4 regions of the Streptomyces sp. NPDC023527 genome follow, and region 3 is predicted to be linked to each of the others. Evidence: riboswitches for the same ligand, from Rfam matches in the RefSeq annotation. Region 3 holds a riboswitch; each other region holds the start of a gene.
The links. Region 3 has a riboswitch for cobalamin ahead of nicT (Nickel transporter NicT). Riboswitches for the same ligand answer to the same signal wherever they lie in the genome.
Positions count from the first base shown of each region.

Region 1 (4,206 bases), on a different contig from region 3:
AGTCCGGGTTGACCCAGAGCCGTTCGGCGGGGATGGCGCCGAGGCCCTTGCGCAGCAGGGCCGCCGCCTCCGCCGCGCTCGGGACGCGCGGGGAGTGGATGTCGTAGACACCGGGGCCGACCTCGCGGGGGTAGCCGGCGCCGGCCAGTTCGTCGGCGACCCGCATGTGCGAGCGGGCGGCCTCCAGGCTGATCACGTCGGCGTCGAGGTCGTCGATGGCCCGGAGGATGTCACCGAACTCCGCGTAGCACATGTGCGTGTGGATCTGGGTCTCCGGGCGGACGCCGCCGGTGGTCAGGCGGAACGCCTCGGTGGCCCAGGCGAGGTACGCGGCGTGCCCGGCGGCGCGCAGCGGGAGGGTCTCGCGCAGGGCGGGCTCGTCCACCTGGATCACGGAACTGCCCGCGGCCTCCAGGTCGTCGACCTCGTCGCGCAGGGCGAGCGCCACCTGGCGGGCGGTCTCGCCGAGCGGCTGGTCGTCCCGGACGAAGGACCAGGCGAGCATGGTGACCGGACCGGTCAGCATGCCCTTGACCGGGCGGTCGGTGACCGACTGCGCGTACGACGTCCAGCGGACCGTCATCGGGTCGGGACGGGAGATGTCACCGGCCAGGATCGGCGGGCGGACGTAGCGGGTCCCGTAGGACTGGACCCAGCCGTGCCGGGTGGCGAGATAGCCGGTGAGCCGCTCGGCGAAGTACTGGACCATGTCGTTGCGCTCGGGCTCGCCGTGCACCAGGACGTCGATGCCCGCCTTCTCCTGGAAGGCGAGGACCTCACGGATCTCGGCCTCGATGCGCTCCTCGTACGCCGCGCCGGTGATGCGGCCGGCGCGCAGGTCGGCGCGGGCGGTGCGCAGTTCGGCCGTCTGCGGGAACGAGCCGATGGTGGTCGTCGGCAGCAGCGGCAGCCGCAGATGTGCGCGCTGGGCGGTGGCCCGCTCGGGGTACGGGTGCGAGCGGCGGGCGTCGGCGTCGGTGACGGCGGCGGCGCGGGCCCGTACCGCCGGGTCGCGGGTGAGGGCCGAACCCGCGCGGGAGGCGAGGTCGGCGCGGTTGGCGGCGAGCTCGGCCGCGATGGTGTCGGTGCCCTGGGCCAGCCCCCGGGCCAGGGTGACGATCTCGGTGGTCTTCTGGCGGGCGAAGGCGAGCCAGCGGGCGATCTGCGGGTCGATGTCGCGCTCGGCCGCGGCGTCCAGCGGGACGTGCAGCAGGGAGCAGGACGAGGACACATCCACCCGGCCGGCGAGGCCGAGCAGTGTGCCGAGGGTGGCCAGGGACTTCTCGAAGTCGTTGAGCCAGACGTTGCGGCCGTCGACGACGCCCGCGAGGAGCCGCTTGCCGGGCAGCCCGCCGGCGGCCGCGAGGTCGTCGAGGTTGGCGGCGGCGGGGCCGGTGAAGTCGAGGGCGAGCCCGTCGACGGGTGCCTTGGCGAGCACCGGAAGGGCCTCGCCCAGCCGGTCGAAGTAGGAGGCGACCAGCAGCTTCGGCCGGTCGGCGGCACCGCCCAGCTCACGGTAGGCGCGGGCGGTGGCGTTCAGCTCCGCCGGGGTGCGGTCCTCTACGAGGGCCGGTTCGTCGAGCTGCACCCACTCCGCGCCGGCGGCCCGCAGGTCGGCGAGCACCTCCGCGTACACCGGCAGCAGCCGGTCGAGGAGGGTCAGCGGCTCGAAGTCGGCCGCGATGCCGGGGGCGGGCTTCGCCAGCAGGAGGTAGGTGACCGGGCCGACCAGCACCGGGCGTGCTTCGAGGCCGAGCGCGAACGCTTCCTTCAGCTCGGCGACCTGCTTGCCGGAGTCGGCGCGGAAGACGGTGTCGGGGCCGAGTTCGGGGACGAGGTAGTGGTAGTTGGTGTCGAACCACTTGGTCATCTCCAGCGGCGCCACCTCCTGCGTGCCGCGGGCCATCGCGAAATAGCCGTCCAGGGCGTCCGCTGCGACGGCCGCGCGGTGCCGGGCGGGGATCGCGCCGACCATCACGGTGGTGTCGAGGACGTGGTCGTAGTACGAGAAGTCGCCGGTCGGCACCTCGTGGACGCCGGCCTCGGCGAGCTGCCGCCAGTGCGTACGGCGGAGTTCGGCGGCGGTATCCCGGAGGGCGCCGGCGGTGACGCGGCCCTTCCAGTAACCCTCGATGGCCTTCTTCAGTTCGCGGTTCCGGCCCTGACGGGGGTAGCCGTACACGGTGGCGCGTGCTGCCGCGGCTGCGGACTTGCTGGTCAAGGAACTCTCCTTCGCGAGCTTTTCCCATACGATTCCGGGACGGCTCGAAGGCGCGAAGGGACGGCGAACCGGGCGGACCACGACGCTCTCTCGCCGCGCGTGCCCGCCTGATACGTAACGCCGACCCGCCCTCGAGGTCACCGGGATCTCCGTGCGCGAACGGTCGCGCACGGGCAGTGGCAGGTCTTCGGACTCGCGGGCACGTCCGCCGAAAGAGGCAGACACCTACTGGCCGTCGCTTCCCGGACCCGGCCGGGTCCAGTGCGTATGACGGCGGTCGTTCCCGCTCACCGCTGCGGGGCAGTCCCGGATTCCCACCGGGTTCCCTCTTGCGACGCGCCTGCCTGGCGGGCAGGGGCGAACCAGCTGCACTGATCACCCTAGGCGCTGAAGCGCGCCCCGGATAGGGCTGTTCGGATTGCGGACATAGGGTTGTTCGGATACGGGCAGTGGACATCGGAACCCGTGGAGCCACGGTTCCCATGAGCGGGAGGGACGCGGGGCGACCCCCTTCGCCGCCCCGCGCCGCTCCCGCGGCGGCCCGGACCCCTCGGCCCCGGCCGCGACCCGGGCCCCTCAGCCCCGGTCGTAGAGGTGGAATCCCCGGCCCGACTTCCGTCCCAGCAGCCCCGCCTCCACCATCCGCTGCAACAGCGGCGGCGGGGCGTAGAGGGGCTCCTTGAACTCGTCGTAGAGGGATTCCGCGATGGAGGCGACGGTGTCCAGGCCGATCAGGTCGGCCAGCTTCAGCGGCCCCATCGGATGGGCGCAGCCCAGCTCCATCCCGGCGTCGACATCGGCGGCGGAGGCGAAGCCGGATTCCGCCATCCGCACCGCCGCCAGGAGGTAGGGGATGAGCAGCGCGTTGACGACGAAACCGGCCCGGTCCTGGGAGCGCACCACGGTCTTGCCGAGGACCGCCGTCGCGAAGTCCTCGGCGACGGCGGCCGCTTCGGCGCTCGTGTGCAGCGAGGTGACGATCTCCACCAGCGGCATCACCGGCACGGGGTTGAAGAAGTGCAGGCCCAGCACCCGGTCGGCGCGCCGGGTCGCCATGCCCAGGCGCATCACCGGCAGGGAGGAGGTGTTGGTGGCCAGGACGGCCTCCGGGTCCTCGACGGTCTTGTCGAGGGCGGCGAAGACCTCGGCCTTGGCGTCGGCGTTCTCGACGACGGCCTCGACGACGAGCTGCCGGTCGGCGAGGCCGTCCAGGTCGCCGGTGAAAAGCAGCCGGGCGAGGGCGTCCTCGGCGGCGGAGGCGTCCGTCTTGCCGCGCTCGACGGCACGCTCCAGCGAGCGGGCGACCCGCTCGCGGGCCCGCCGGGCCGCGGTGGCGTCGGCCTCGCAGACCACCGTGTCGAGCCCGGCGCGGGCGCAGACCTCGGCGATGCCGGCGCCCATCCGGCCGCCGCCGACCACTCCGACCCGCTGGATGCCCGCGCTGAGGGCCTGTGCCCCCTTCTCGTCGAGGGGCCGGCCGGGCGGAAAGGTGAGAGTCATACGTACTCCTGAGCCGGAGGGGACGGGCCGGGCCGGGGCGGGCCGGCCCGTCGAGGGTCGCCTAGTGGAACTGCTCCTCCTCCGTGGAGCCGCGCAGGGCGAGCGTCTCCGCGGCGGGGTTGAGGGCCGTGCTGACGAGGTCGAAGTAACCGGTGCCGACCTCGCGCTGGTGCCTGACGGCGGTGAACCCGTGCTCCTGGGCGGCGAACTCCCGCTCCTGGAGGTCGACATAGGCGGTCATGCCGTGCTCGGCATAGCCGCGCGCGAGGTCGAACATGGCATGGTTGAGCGAGTGGAAACCGGCCAGCGTGATGAACTGGAAGCGGTAGCCCATCGCGCCCAGCTCGCGCTGGAACTTCGCGATCCGGTCGTCGTCCAGCGCCGCCCGCCAGTTGAAGGACGGCGAGCAGTTGTAGGCGAGCAGCTGGTCGGGGTATTCGGCGTGGATCGCCTCGGCGAACTCGCGGGCCTGCGCGAGGTCCGGC
Region 1 covers NZ_JBVHJJ010000013.1:164,915-169,120, reverse strand. The annotation lists gene metE (5-methyltetrahydropteroyltriglutamate--homocysteine S-methyltransferase) at 1-2,221, opposite strand, end outside; cobalamin riboswitch at 2,383-2,604, opposite strand; gene ACZ303_RS24975 (3-hydroxybutyryl-CoA dehydrogenase) at 2,798-3,721, opposite strand; gene aceA (isocitrate lyase) at 3,783-4,206, opposite strand, start outside.
Region 1: another riboswitch for cobalamin. It lies ahead of metE (5-methyltetrahydropteroyltriglutamate--homocysteine S-methyltransferase); the one in region 3 lies ahead of nicT (Nickel transporter NicT).

Region 2 (4,206 bases), on a different contig from region 3:
TATCCGCTGGTCTTCACCTTCCTGCCCCGCCTGTGGTCGGTGTCGCACAAGCACGGCTACGTGACCTCCTCCGACTTCGTCCGCGGCCGGTTCGGCTCGAAGGGCCTGTCGCTGGCGCTCGCGCTCACCGGCATCCTCGCGACGATGCCCTACATCGCGCTCCAGCTCGTCGGCATCCAGGCCGTGCTGGACGTGCTCGGGGTGGGCGGCGGGTCGAACTGGTTCATGAAGGACCTGCCGCTGCTCATCGCCTTCGGCGTGCTCGCGGCCTACACCTATTCCTCCGGGCTGCGGGCGCCCGCCCTGATCGCCTTCGTCAAGGACGCGCTGATCTACATCGTGATCATCGTGGCGATCATCTACATCCCCATCAAGCTGGGCGGCTTCGACGACATCTTCGCCAAGGCCGGCGACGCCTTCGCGGTGAAGAACCCGGAGACGGGCAAGGCGCGCGGCTCGCTGGTGACCGGGGAGCAGGCGCAGTGGGCGTACGCGACGCTCGCCCTCGGCTCGGCGATGGCGCTCTTCCTCTACCCGCACTCGGTGACGGCGGTCCTCTCCAGCAAGAGCCGCAACGTCATCCGCCGCAACACCACGATCCTGCCCCTGTACTCCCTGATGCTCGGCCTGCTGGCGATGCTCGGCTTCATGGCCATCGCCGCGGGGGTCAAGGTCAGCAATGGACAGCTGGCGATCCCGCAGCTCTTCGAGGACATGTTCCCGGACTGGTTCACGGGCGTGGCCTTCGCCGCGATCGGCATCGGGGCGCTCGTACCGGCGGCGATCATGTCGATCGCCGCGGCGAACCTCTTCACCCGCAACATCTACAAGGACTTCATCCGGCCGGACGCCTCCCCCGCGCACGAGGCCAAGGTCTCCAAGCTGGCCTCGCTGCTCGTGAAGGTGGGCGCGCTGGTCTTCGTCCTGACCATGGACAAGACGGTCGCGATCAATTTCCAGCTGCTGGGTGGCATCTGGATCCTCCAGACCGTCCCGGCGCTCGTGGGCGGGCTCTTCACCCGCTGGTTCCACCGGTGGGCGCTGCTGGGCGGCTGGGCGGTCGGGATGGCCTACGGGACGTGGCGGGCATATGACACACCGAGCGCCACACAGGATCATTTCGGAAATACCAATCTGATCCCCCTCATCGGGGAAAAGGGTTACATCGGCCTGACCGCGTTCACGCTCAATGTGATCGTCGTCATCGTCCTGACTTTCGTCCTCAAGGCGGTCGGCGCGCCGGACGGTGTGGACCAGACCAAGGCGTCGGACTACACGGCGGACGCCGGCGAACCCGGTGTCCAGGTGGAGCTCCCGCCGGCCACGGCGGGCGCCCCGAGCGGCCACTAGAAGAGCTCCGGACGGGCCACTGGAAGGGCCCTGGACAGGCTGCCGGCCGGACGTCGATCCGGCGGGACACGAGGGCCGTCGTACCCCCTTGAAGGGGGCGCGACGGCCCTCGGCCGTACCCGGCGCATACCCCGAAGTCCCGGGCCCTGTTAGCACATTCCGACCCACGCGATTACCGCGCGACACAAGATGTGGTGGTGCATGCGACGCCCAGCACTAGATGTATGCTCGTGCTCGCTGTCGTCGCAGGGGAATCCGGTGGAAATCCGGAACTGTCCCGCAACGGTGCATGTATGCCGTTATTACGCATGCAGGAGTCCGAGTACCTGCCGACAGCGCGCCCACCGCCGAGCCACCGCACGGCACCGGGCGTTTTGTATTCGTCCGGGCCTCGCGGGTTGGGCCGATGGACGCTACGAGCGCATGCCTTGGTGCTGTCAGGCATGCCCGTACGCGCCCGTCGCGCGCCACCCGCCCGGCCCACTGCCGAGCGAGGGAGAGCCTCAGTGACCATCGCGCCCGCCGATCCGGTCTCAGCGTCCGCGGAAGCGACCGGCGGCCCCGGGACCGCGCTGCTGCGCACCCTGACCGACCTCACCGCCGATCTGCCCGCCACCGACCCCGGCAAGGTCGCCGCCGCCGCGCTGCGGGGCCGCCACCCGGGTTCGGACGAGGCCGAGTTGCGGTCCCTGGCCACCGAGGCCGCCGCCGGTCTGATCTCCGAGGAGCCCCAGTACTCCCGGCTCGCCGCCCGGCTGCTGACCCGCGCGATCGCCGACGAGGCGGCCGGGCAGGGCGCGACCTCCTTCTCCGCCTCCGTCGAGACCGGCCACCGCGAGGGCCTGATCGCCGACGAGACCGCCGCCTTCGTACGGACCCACGCCGCACGCCTCGACGCCCTCGTCGAGAAGGCCCTGGTCGACGGCGCCGACGACCGCTTCGGCTACTTCGGCCTGCGCACCCTGCACAGCCGCTACCTGCTGCGCCACCCCATCACCCGGCAGGTCGTCGAGACCCCGCAGCACTTCCTGCTGCGCGTGGCCTGCGGCCTGGCCGAGGACCACTCCGTGCGGGCCCTGGAGGACGTCGCCGAGCTCTACGCGCTCACCAGCACGCTCTCCTACCTGCCGTCCTCCCCCACGCTCTTCAACTCCGGCACCCGCCACCCGCAGATGTCCTCGTGCTACCTGCTGGACTCCCCGCTGGACGAGCTGGACTCGATCTACGACCGCTACCACCAGGTGGCCCGGCTGTCGAAGCACGCCGGCGGCATCGGCCTGTCGTACTCCCGCATCCGCTCGCGCGGCTCGCTGATCCGCGGCACCAACGGCCACTCCAACGGCATCGTGCCGTTCCTGCGCACCCTCGACGCCTCCGTCGCCGCGGTCAACCAGGGCGGCCGGCGCAAGGGCGCGGCCTGCGTCTACCTGGAGACCTGGCACGCGGACATCGAGGAGTTCCTGGAGCTCCGCGACAACACCGGTGAGGAGGCCCGCCGCACGCACAACCTCAACACCGCGCACTGGATCCCGGACGAGTTCATGCGCCGCGTCGAGGCCGACGCCGACTGGTCGCTGTTCTCCCCTGCCGACACGCCCGAGCTGGTCGACCTGTACGGCGACGAGTTCGACGCCGCGTACCGCAAGGCCGAGGCCGACGGCAAGGCCGTCAAGACCATCCCGGCGCGCGTCCTGTACTCCCGCATGATGCGCACCCTCGCGCAGACCGGCAACGGCTGGATGACGTTCAAGGACGCCTCCAACCGCACCGCCAACCAGACGGCCGAGAAGGGCAAGGTCGTCCACTCCTCGAATCTCTGCACGGAGATCCTGGAGGTCACCGACGACGGCGAGACCGCGGTCTGCAACCTCGGCTCGGTCAACCTCGCGCAGCACCTGGGCACCGACGGCGAGATGGACTGGGAGAAGCTCGACCGTACGGTCCGTACGGCCGTCACCTTCCTCGACCGCGTCGTGGACATCAACTTCTACCCGACCGAGCAGGCCGGGAACTCCAACAGCCGCTGGCGCCCGGTGGGCCTGGGCCTGATGGGTCTGCAGGACGTCTTCTTCCGCCTGCGCCTGCCCTTCGACTCCCCCGAGGCGAAGGAGCTGTCCACCCGCATCTCCGAGCGCATCATGCTCGCGGCGTACGAGGCGTCCGCCGACCTCGCCGAGCGGCACGGCCCGCACCCGGCCTGGTCCGCGACCCGCACCGCCCGCGGTGTGCTGCACCCGGACCACTACCCGAACGCCGAGCCGCGCTGGACGGACCGCTGGGACGCGCTGCGCGCCCGGATCGCCGCCGTCGGCATGCGCAACTCGCTGCTGCTGGCGATCGCCCCGACCGCCACCATCGCGTCCATCGCGGGCGTGTACGAGTGCATCGAGCCGCAGGTCTCCAACCTCTTCAAGCGCGAGACGCTCAGCGGTGAGTTCCTCCAGGTCAACACCTACCTGGTCGAGGACCTCAAGAAGCTCGGCGTGTGGGACCGCACCACCCGCGACGCCATGACGGACGCCAACGGCTCGATCCAGGACATGAACTGGATCCCGCAGGAGGTGCGCGACCTCTACCGCACCGCCTGGGAGATCCCGCAGCGCTTCCTGATCGACATGGCCGCGGCCCGTACGCCGTACCTGGACCAGAGCCAGTCGCTGAACCTCTTCATGGCCTCGCCCACCATCGGCAAGCTCAGCTCGATGTACGCGTACGCCTGGAAGCAGGGCATCAAGACGACGTACTACCTGCGCTCGCGTCCGGCCACCCGGATCGCTCGGTCGGCCGGCGCCGCCGCCACCATCCCCGTACAGCAGGTCGCGACCCCGGACGCCGACGCCGTCGCCTGCTCCCTTG
Region 2 covers NZ_JBVHJJ010000021.1:47,765-51,970, forward strand. The annotation lists gene mctP (monocarboxylate uptake permease MctP) at 1-1,350, shown strand, start outside; adenosylcobalamin-variant (AdoCbl-variant) riboswitch at 1,588-1,686, shown strand; gene ACZ303_RS31215 (ribonucleoside-diphosphate reductase subunit alpha) at 1,857-4,206, shown strand, end outside.
Region 2: another riboswitch for cobalamin. It lies ahead of ACZ303_RS31215 (ribonucleoside-diphosphate reductase subunit alpha); the one in region 3 lies ahead of nicT (Nickel transporter NicT).

Region 3 (4,206 bases):
CGTACCACCGCTCGTCCCTGCCGGGCCCGCCCCCGGGCAGCCCGGGCCCGCGCCCGCCCCGGCTCGGCCAGGGCCCGTCCCCATCGGAAGCGAGCCGTCCGACGTGCCGCCCTCCACCCCCGCCCGGCCGCCTTCGACACCGGTACCGACCCCGCCGCCCACGCGTCCGCCGTTCTCTCCCCGCCACTCGTACCGCAGTGCCCTCGCGACCGAGGGCAAGAAACAGGACCACGGCACCTCGCTGGTCACGTCCACCCTGCTGGTCACCGCCCCGGCCGTACTGGCCGCCGCGCTGCTGCGCCCGCGCTCCCTGGGCCGCCGGTCCCGCTGATCCCGGCCGGGCACCGCCCGGCCACCGCCCGGACCGCCGGCGGGCGCCGGGCTCGGCCTGGCGATCGTCCGCGGCATCGTCGGGGCCCACGCGGGCCGGGCGGCGGTCCGCAACGTACCGGCGGCTGCCGCTTCGAGGTCGTACTCCCGGCGGCCCGGCCGTAGGAGGTCCGTGCGGACGCGTCGGCCCCGTCAGCCCTCCGACGCGGCCGGTGCCGTGCGGGCGGCCCATCGTTGCTCGACCTTGGCGAAGCGCCAGTACGCGAGGGCCGCCGCCCAGACGGCCACGAACAGGCCGACGATGATGAAGCCCACGTTGTCGAGGTTGATACCGGCGATCCAGGCGGTGACCGCGTCGTCGAGGCCGAGCTTCTCGTGCAACACGCTCACCAGCTCGATGGTGCCGATGAGGAAGGCGACGCCGATCGAGAGCCCGGTGATGGTGAGGTTGTAGAAGACCTTGCGGACGGGGTTGGAGAACGCCCACTGGTAGGCGAAGTTCATGAAGGTGCCGTCGAGCGTGTCGAAGAGGCTCATGCCCGCGGCGAACAGCAGCGGCAGGCACAGGATCGCGTACCAGGGCAGGCCGGCGGCGGCGCCGCTGCCCGCCATCACCATCAAGGTGACTTCGGTGGCGGTGTCGAAGCCGAGACCGAAGAGGAAGCCCAGCGGGTACATCTGGCCGGGGCGGGTGATGGAGCGGGTGAAGCGGCCCAGGACGCGGTTCATGAAGCCGCGCGAGTCCAGGTGCCGCTCCAGCTCCGCCTCGTCGTAGCGCCCTTCGCGCATCGCGCGGAAGATGCGCAGGATGCCGGCGAGGGCGACGAGGTTGAGGGCGGCGATGAGGTAGAGGAAGCCGCCGGAGACCGTCGTGCCGATGATGCCGAGGGTCTGGTGGGTGGTGGACTCCTCGTCCATCAGCTTCCCCGCGACCTGGGTGCCGCCCGCGACCAGGGCCGCCATGGCGACCACGACGCTGGAGTGCCCCAGCGCGAACCAGAAGCCGACCGAGACCGGCCGCTTGCCGTCGGCCATCAGCTTGCGGGTGGTGTTGTCGATGGCGGCGATGTGGTCGGCGTCGAAGGCGTGCCGCATGCCGAGGGTGTAGGCGGTGATGCCGAGCCCGACGCCGTAGACCTTGGAGCCCACGGTGTAGTGGTCGGGCACGACGAGCAGGTAGAGGACGCCGAACGCGACGACGTGCAGGGCGGCGATGACGGCCAGCAGGCCGGCGGTCCGTACGGTGTCCTGGCGGCGCCAGCGGAAGGCCGGCGGCGCGCCGGTGGGGGTGTCGGTGGGCAGGGACATCTGAGGGTGAACGCTCCAAGCACCTCGTGGATCAATGCGTCGTCTGCCGTGGCCGGTCTCCTGGCTTACGGGTGGTCACGCGCCCGCCCCTGCCTTCCCGGCCGCCGTCGGCGGCCAGTGGCTCCGCGCGCCGTGGCGGCACGCGGAACGGGACGGGAACTCCCCGATCACAGTGGCGAGGGCCGCTCCGGAATCGGGCCACGAGGGCCTGTCACCGGTCTTCCCGAACACCACGGCCGGGCCACCATAGCGCTCTGACCGGCACTTGTGACACATAGGTGGTAGTTGCCACACATAAGCAACAGCGGCCCGTCGGGTGCCGCGCCGGGCGCGTTCCGCCGTTCCCCGCCCCTGGGCGATCGGCGGAATCTACACTGCGCCGTCCGGGCGGTGGCGTCACGCCCGCGCGGTTCACCGCTGTCCAGGTGATGGACGTGTCCGGCACGCCGGTGTACGAGTGCACTGGACGGACGACCCATCCGGCACGAGAAAGGGCTGACCGCCATGGCAGACACGGGACAACGGCCGGAGCGCGTCGGGTTCGTACGCCGCATCGGGCTGTTCCAGGCCACCGCTCTGAATATGAGTCAGATGTGCGGCATCGGACCCTTCGTCACGATCCCGTTGATGGTGGCGGCGTTCGGCGGCCCGCAGGCGGTCATCGGATTCGTCGCGGGCGCGGTCCTGGCCCTCGCGGACGGGCTGATCTGGGCCGAGCTGGGGGCGTCACTGCCGGGGGCGGGCGGCAGTTACGTCTATCTGCGGCAGGCGTTCCAGTACCGCACCGGCAAGCTGATGCCGTTCCTGTTCGTGTGGACGGCGATGCTCTTCATCCCGCTCGGGATGTCCACCGGGATCATCGGCTTCGTGCAGTACCTGGGCTATCTGTGGCCGGGCATGGGGCAGAACCAGGGGGACCTCGTCGGGCTGGCCGTCATCGCGCTGATCGTCGCGGTGTTGTGGCGGCGGGTCGAGAACATCGCGAGGATCTCGGTCGTGCTGTGGTGCGTGATGATCGCCTCCGTGGTGCTCGTCATCGTCGCCGCCTTCACCCACTTCAGCCCGGACCGGGCGTTCACCTATCCGGCGCACGCCTTCGAGCTGACGACCAATCACTTCTGGATCGGCTTCGCGGCCGGCCTGACCATCGGCATCTACGACTACCTCGGCTACAACACCGCGGCCTATCTGGGCGCCGAGATCAAGAACCCGGGGCGGACCCTGCCGCGCGCCATCGTCTACTCCATCCTCGGCATCATGGCGATCTACCTGCTCCTCCAGATCGGCACCCTCGGCGTCATCGACTGGAAGCAGATGCTCGACCCCGACTCGGCGGCCTCCTCCTCGGTCGCCTCCGCGGTCCTGGAGAAGGCATGGGGCAAGGGCGCCGCCCGGACCGTCACGGTGCTGATCCTGATCACCGCCGTCGCCTCCGTGCTCGCCGGGCTCCTGGGCGGCTCCCGGGTGCCCTACGACGCGGCGCGGGACAAGGTCTTCTTCCGCGCCTTCGGCAAGCTCCATCCGCGCCACCGCTTCCCGGTGCTGGGGCTGGCGTCGATGGGCGCCATCACCGCCGTCGGGTTCCTGATCGGCCGTCATACGGACCTGGCGACGCTCATCCAGCTGCTGACCACCGTGATGGTGATCGTGCAGGCCCTGGCGCAGGTCCTGGCCGTGACGGTGCTGCGCCGTCGCCAGCCGGGGCTGCCGCGCCCGTACCGCATGTGGCTCTATCCGCTGCCCAGCCTGGTCGCGCTGGTGGGCTGGCTGGTCATCTACGGCTACGCGGACAAGAACTCGCCCGGCCGGCACCCCATCGAATGGTCCCTCGCCTGGGTGGCGGCGGGCTGTGTGGCGTTCGTGCTCTGGGCGCGCTTCGAGAAGGTATGGCCGTTCGGGCCGCGGGAGATCACCGAGGAGTACCTGCACGCGCCGGACCAGGACATCGATCCGGACGCCGACCCCGACAGCAGGACCCCCGCGCCCGTCTGACCGCTGGTCAGGCGCCTGTCCCTGCACCAGCGGAATCCTGAATTCCGGACCGGGCACCGGTAATCGGGGAAGGCGGTGATAGAACTTGCATCCATGCCTGTGAGCCCCTCCCCCATGTCCTCCCCTTCGCGTGCGCCGGCCTCGAAACCGCGCAGACTGCTGTGGCACCGCCTGATATTCGGGCTCTGGTACCGACCCGTCGAAGTGCTCGACGAGGCCCGGGACCGGAGCGTCTGGGGCGCGGCCGCGTTCCTGTGCATGCTGTGCGGGGCGCTGGGGACGATGGGCAAGGACTCGTTCTGGGGCCAGTGGCGGGTGAGCCCCGCCCTGGCGCTGGAGGCCATGGCCATAGCCGACGGCGTCCTGCTCCTCGGCAGCCTGCTGCTGGGCGTCGTCACGCACGCCATCGCGCGCCGGCTCGGCGGCAACGGCAAGTTCGGCCCGACCGTCACGCTGTTCGTGGTGCTGTTCTGGGCGACGGACCTGCCCCGGCTGGCGCTCGACGCGTGCCTGGCGGGCGATTCCTATCCCGTACGGGCGGCGGCCTGGATCACCTCGGCGTTCGGCTACGCCTTC
Region 3 covers NZ_JBVHJJ010000010.1:140,566-144,771, reverse strand. The annotation lists gene ACZ303_RS20885 (hypothetical protein) at 104-331, shown strand; partial or broken gene ACZ303_RS20880 (two-component sensor histidine kinase) at 365-495, shown strand; gene nicT (Nickel transporter NicT) at 523-1,638, opposite strand; cobalamin riboswitch at 1,672-1,888, opposite strand; gene ACZ303_RS20870 (APC family permease) at 2,143-3,630, shown strand; gene ACZ303_RS20865 (YIP1 family protein) at 3,745-4,206, shown strand, end outside.

Region 4 (4,206 bases), on a different contig from region 3:
AGGGCGTAGTCGGCGACGCGGACCGGGCCGCCGAGGGCGCCGGCCATGTAGTGGATCAGCGGGAGCTCGTCGACCAGCGTGGAGACGGCCGTGGCGTGGACGGCGTGGGTGTGGACGACGGCCGTCGCGTCGGTGGCGCGGTAGAGCGCGAGGTGCATGGGCAGCTCGCTGGTGGGGGCCAGCTCGCCGAGGACCTGTCGGCCGTCGAGGTCGACGGCGACCGCGTCGTCGGGGCCGAGGCTGTCGTACGGGATTCCGCTCGGGGTGACGAGCACGACATTCCCGACCCTGGCCGAAACGTTGCCCGAGGTGCCCACCACGAGCCCCTCGGCCGTGGTGCGGCGGGCCGTGGCCACGACGTCCGCCCAGGCCCGTCGAACGCCTTCGTGATCTTCCAACGCTGCACCCCTCCGGTTGACGCCACCGCTCCGCCCGTTCCAGTTCACCTTCCGTTCACCAAGGGTCTTTACGGTCGCCGCTGTACTGACCATCGAGCTGATTGCCTGGGTGAATGGAACACATCACGCTTCTCATCGGGATCGTGATCGTCACGGCCTTGGTGTTCGACTTTACGAACGGCTTCCACGACACGGCCAACGCCATGGCCACCACCATCTCCACCGGGGCTCTCAAGCCCAAGGTCGCGGTGGCCATGTCGGCGGCCCTCAACCTTGTCGGGGCGTTCCTGTCCGTGGAGGTCGCCAAGACCATCTCCGGCGGCATCATCGACGAGAGCGCCGGAATCAGGCCCGAAGTGATCTTCGCCGGGCTGATCGGCGCGATTGTCTGGAATCTTCTGACGTGGCTGGCCGGTCTGCCCTCCAGTTCGTCGCACGCCCTTTTCGGCGGCCTGATCGGCGCGACCATCGTGTCCGTCGGCTTCGACGCGGTCAACGCCGACAAGGTCGTCATGAAGGTCCTCATCCCGGCCGTCGCCGCGCCGATCGTGGCCGGTCTGGCCGCCACCCTGGCGACCCGGCTCACCTACCGCCTGGCCAGGAACCGCGACGAGAAGGAGACCGCCAAGGGCTACCGCGCCGGGCAGATCGCCTCGGCCGCCCTGGTCTCCCTGGCCCACGGCACCAACGACGCGCAGAAGACGATGGGTGTCATCACCCTCGCGCTGGTCGCCGGCGGCGCCGTCGCCCCGCACGCCGACCCGCCGATGTGGGTCATCGTCTCCGCGGGCCTGGCCATCGCGCTCGGTACGTACCTGGGCGGCTGGCGCATCATCCAGACGCTCGGCAAGGGCCTCACGGACATCAAGCCGGCGCAGGGCTTCGCCGCCCAGACCGGCGCCGCGACCGTGATCCTCGCCTCCTCGCACATCGGCTTCGCGCTCTCCACCACCCAGGTCTGCTCCGGCTCGATCATGGGCGCCGGCCTCGGCCGCAAGGGCGGCGTGGTCCGCTGGTCGACCGCTGGCCGGATGGTCCTCGCCTGGGGTCTGACCCTGCCCGCCGCGGGCCTGGTCGCCGGTGGCGCGGCGCTGCTGGCCGACCAGGGCGACTGGGGCGTCGCCACGGTCGCCGTCCTGGGCCTGGCCGTCTCCGGCGCCATCTGGATGGCGTCCCGCCGCAAGCCGGTCACCCCCGACAGCATCAACGAGCCGGTCGCCGAGGCCGCCGAGCCGGCCGGTGTGGTCACCACCGCGCTCCAGGCCGTCGCCCCGCCGCCGGCCGGCCCCCTGACGGCCGCCGTCCCGGCGACCTCCCTGACCCACGAGGCGGGGCGCGCCCCCGCCGCCGCGACGAGCTGAGGGAACACACACCATGCACATCGACTGGGCAGCACTCGGCCAGGTCTTCGGTGTCAGTCTCGTGGTGACGGTCGGCCTCGTCGGCATCTTCACGATGGGCATCGTCGGGACGTCGTCCGCCTCCGCGGCGGGAACGCGGCCGACCGCGGTGGCCCGCGCGGGCGCGTACGCGTGCTTCGCACTGTGCGCGGCAGCCGTGGGGTACGGCATCTATCTGATCGTCGCCTAGCGACCGTCACTAATGTCCTCGAATGCCGGACGGGCTGAATTTCAGCCCGTCCGGCGTTTTTCACATCCCGGCCCCGTGGACTCGAACCCCAGCTCAGACGTGAGTTGACGGCCGTTCACGGCCCATGGTGGACTTCCGGGGCCAAACGGCGACAGCAGAGGAAGCCGGTGCGAGTCCGGCGCGGTCCCGCCACTGTCACCGGGGAGCGTCCCCCACCCAGGGCCACGGTCCGCGCGAGCGGACGGGAAGGCCGGGGCGACGCCGATCCGGGAGCCAGGAGACTCTGGTCGCCGGTCACGTCGAGCCAGGGCGCGGACCCTGAGTGAGGACACATCGCCATGCCCGGCCGCCGACCACCCCTGCCCAGCGAACCCCGGTCCCGCCAAGGCATGACGGCGGTCTGACCCATGCGCCCCATGCGTCTCCCGCGTCCGGCGCCCGCGACGCGCGCCGATCACCTCGGGCACCTCGGTTTCGCGTACGGTGCCGCGCTCGGCTTCCTCGCCGACCTCGCCCTGGGCGATCCCCGTCGGGGCCACCCCGTGGCGGCCTTCGGCCGGGCCGCGTACGCCGTCGAGCGGCGGCTGTGGCGCGACCACCGCGGCCGGGGCGCCCTGCACGCCGCGCTGTGCGCGGGCGGCGCCACGGCCGGTGCCGCGCTCCTGGCCCGTACCCTGCGCCGCTCCCCCGCCGCGGACATCGCGCTGACCGCCGCCGCCACCTGGGCCGTGCTGGGCGGTACGTCCCTGGGCCGCGAGGCGCGCGCCATCGGCGGCGCGCTCGGCGTCGGTGACCTGGACGTCGCCCGGGAGCGGCTGCCGCACCTGTGCGGGCGCGACCCGCAGGCGCTGGACGGGCAGCAGATCGCGCGCGCGGTCGTGGAGTCCGTCGCCGAGAACACCTCCGACGCCGTCGTCGGCGCCCTCGTCTGGGGTGGGCTGGCGGGCGTACCGGGCCTGGTCGGCTTCCGCGCCGTCAACACCCTGGACGCGATGGTCGGCCACAAGTCGCCGCGTCACCGGCGGTTCGGCTGGGCCTCGGCCCGTCTCGACGACGTCGCCGGCTGGCCCGGCGCCCGTCTCACCGCCGCCCTCACCGTCCTCGCCGGCCCCGACCCGCGCGGTGCCTGGCGGGTGGCCCGCCGCGACGCCTCCCGGCATCCGAGCCCCAACGCCGGCCCGGTGGAGGCCGCGTTCGCCGGTGCGCTGGGGGTGCGTTTGGGCGGCACCCTCGCCTACGCGGGCCGGGTCGAACACCGGCCCGTCCTGGGCGGTGAGAACCGCCCCGTGGAGGTGGCGGACATCGAACGCGCGGTGCGGCTCTCGCGGCGCGTGTCGCTGCTGGCGCTGGGCACCGCGGTGGCGGGCCGCGCGCTGGGCAGCCTTTGCAGCAGGACCGTGGCGCGGAACGCGAAGCGAAGGGGGAACCGGTGACAGCGGACAGGAGCGGGCCCGCGGGCCCGTTGGGCGGGGGCCTGCTGGTGGCCGGGACCACCTCGGACGCGGGCAAGAGCGTGGTGACGGCCGGGATCTGCCGGTGGCTGGTCCGCAAGGGCGTCAAGGTCGCGCCGTTCAAGGCGCAGAACATGTCGCTGAACTCCTTCGTGACCCGCGAGGGCGCGGAGATAGGCCGCGCGCAGGCCATGCAGGCGGCGGCCGCGCGCGTCGAGCCGTCGGCGCTGATGAACCCCGTCCTGCTCAAGCCTGGCGGTGACCGCAGCAGCCAGGTGGTGCTGATGGGCAAGCCGGTGGGTGAGCTCAGCGCCCGCGGTTACCACTCCGGGCGCCAGGAGCAGCTGTTCGGGACGGTGACGGAGTGCCTGGAGGAGCTGCGCCGCACCCATGACGCGGTGATCTGCGAGGGCGCGGGCAGCCCGGCGGAGATCAACCTGCGGCGCACGGACATCGTCAACATGGGTATCGCGCGCGCCGCGCGGCTGCCGGTCGTCGTGGTCGGTGACATCGACCGGGGCGGGGTCTTCGCGTCCTTCTTCGGTACGACGGCCCTGCTGTCCCGGGAGGACCAGGAGCTGATAGCGGGCTACATCGTCAACAAGTTCCGCGGTGACGTGACGCTTCTGGAGCCCGGCCTGGACATGCTGCGCGACCTGACCGGCCGCCCGACGGTCGGTGTGCTGCCATACGCGCACGGGCTCGGCATCGACGAGGAGGACGGACTGCGCGTGTCGATGCGCGGCGCGGTCCGAGAGTCGGTGGTG
Region 4 covers NZ_JBVHJJ010000001.1:355,536-359,741, reverse strand. The annotation lists gene ACZ303_RS01605 (class II aldolase/adducin family protein) at 1-491, opposite strand, end outside; gene ACZ303_RS01600 (inorganic phosphate transporter) at 512-1,759, shown strand; gene ACZ303_RS01595 (hypothetical protein) at 1,773-1,988, shown strand; cobalamin riboswitch at 2,147-2,271, shown strand; gene ACZ303_RS01590 (cobalamin biosynthesis protein) at 2,405-3,421, shown strand; gene ACZ303_RS01585 (cobyric acid synthase) at 3,451-4,206, shown strand, end outside.
Region 4: another riboswitch for cobalamin. It lies ahead of ACZ303_RS01590 (cobalamin biosynthesis protein); the one in region 3 lies ahead of nicT (Nickel transporter NicT).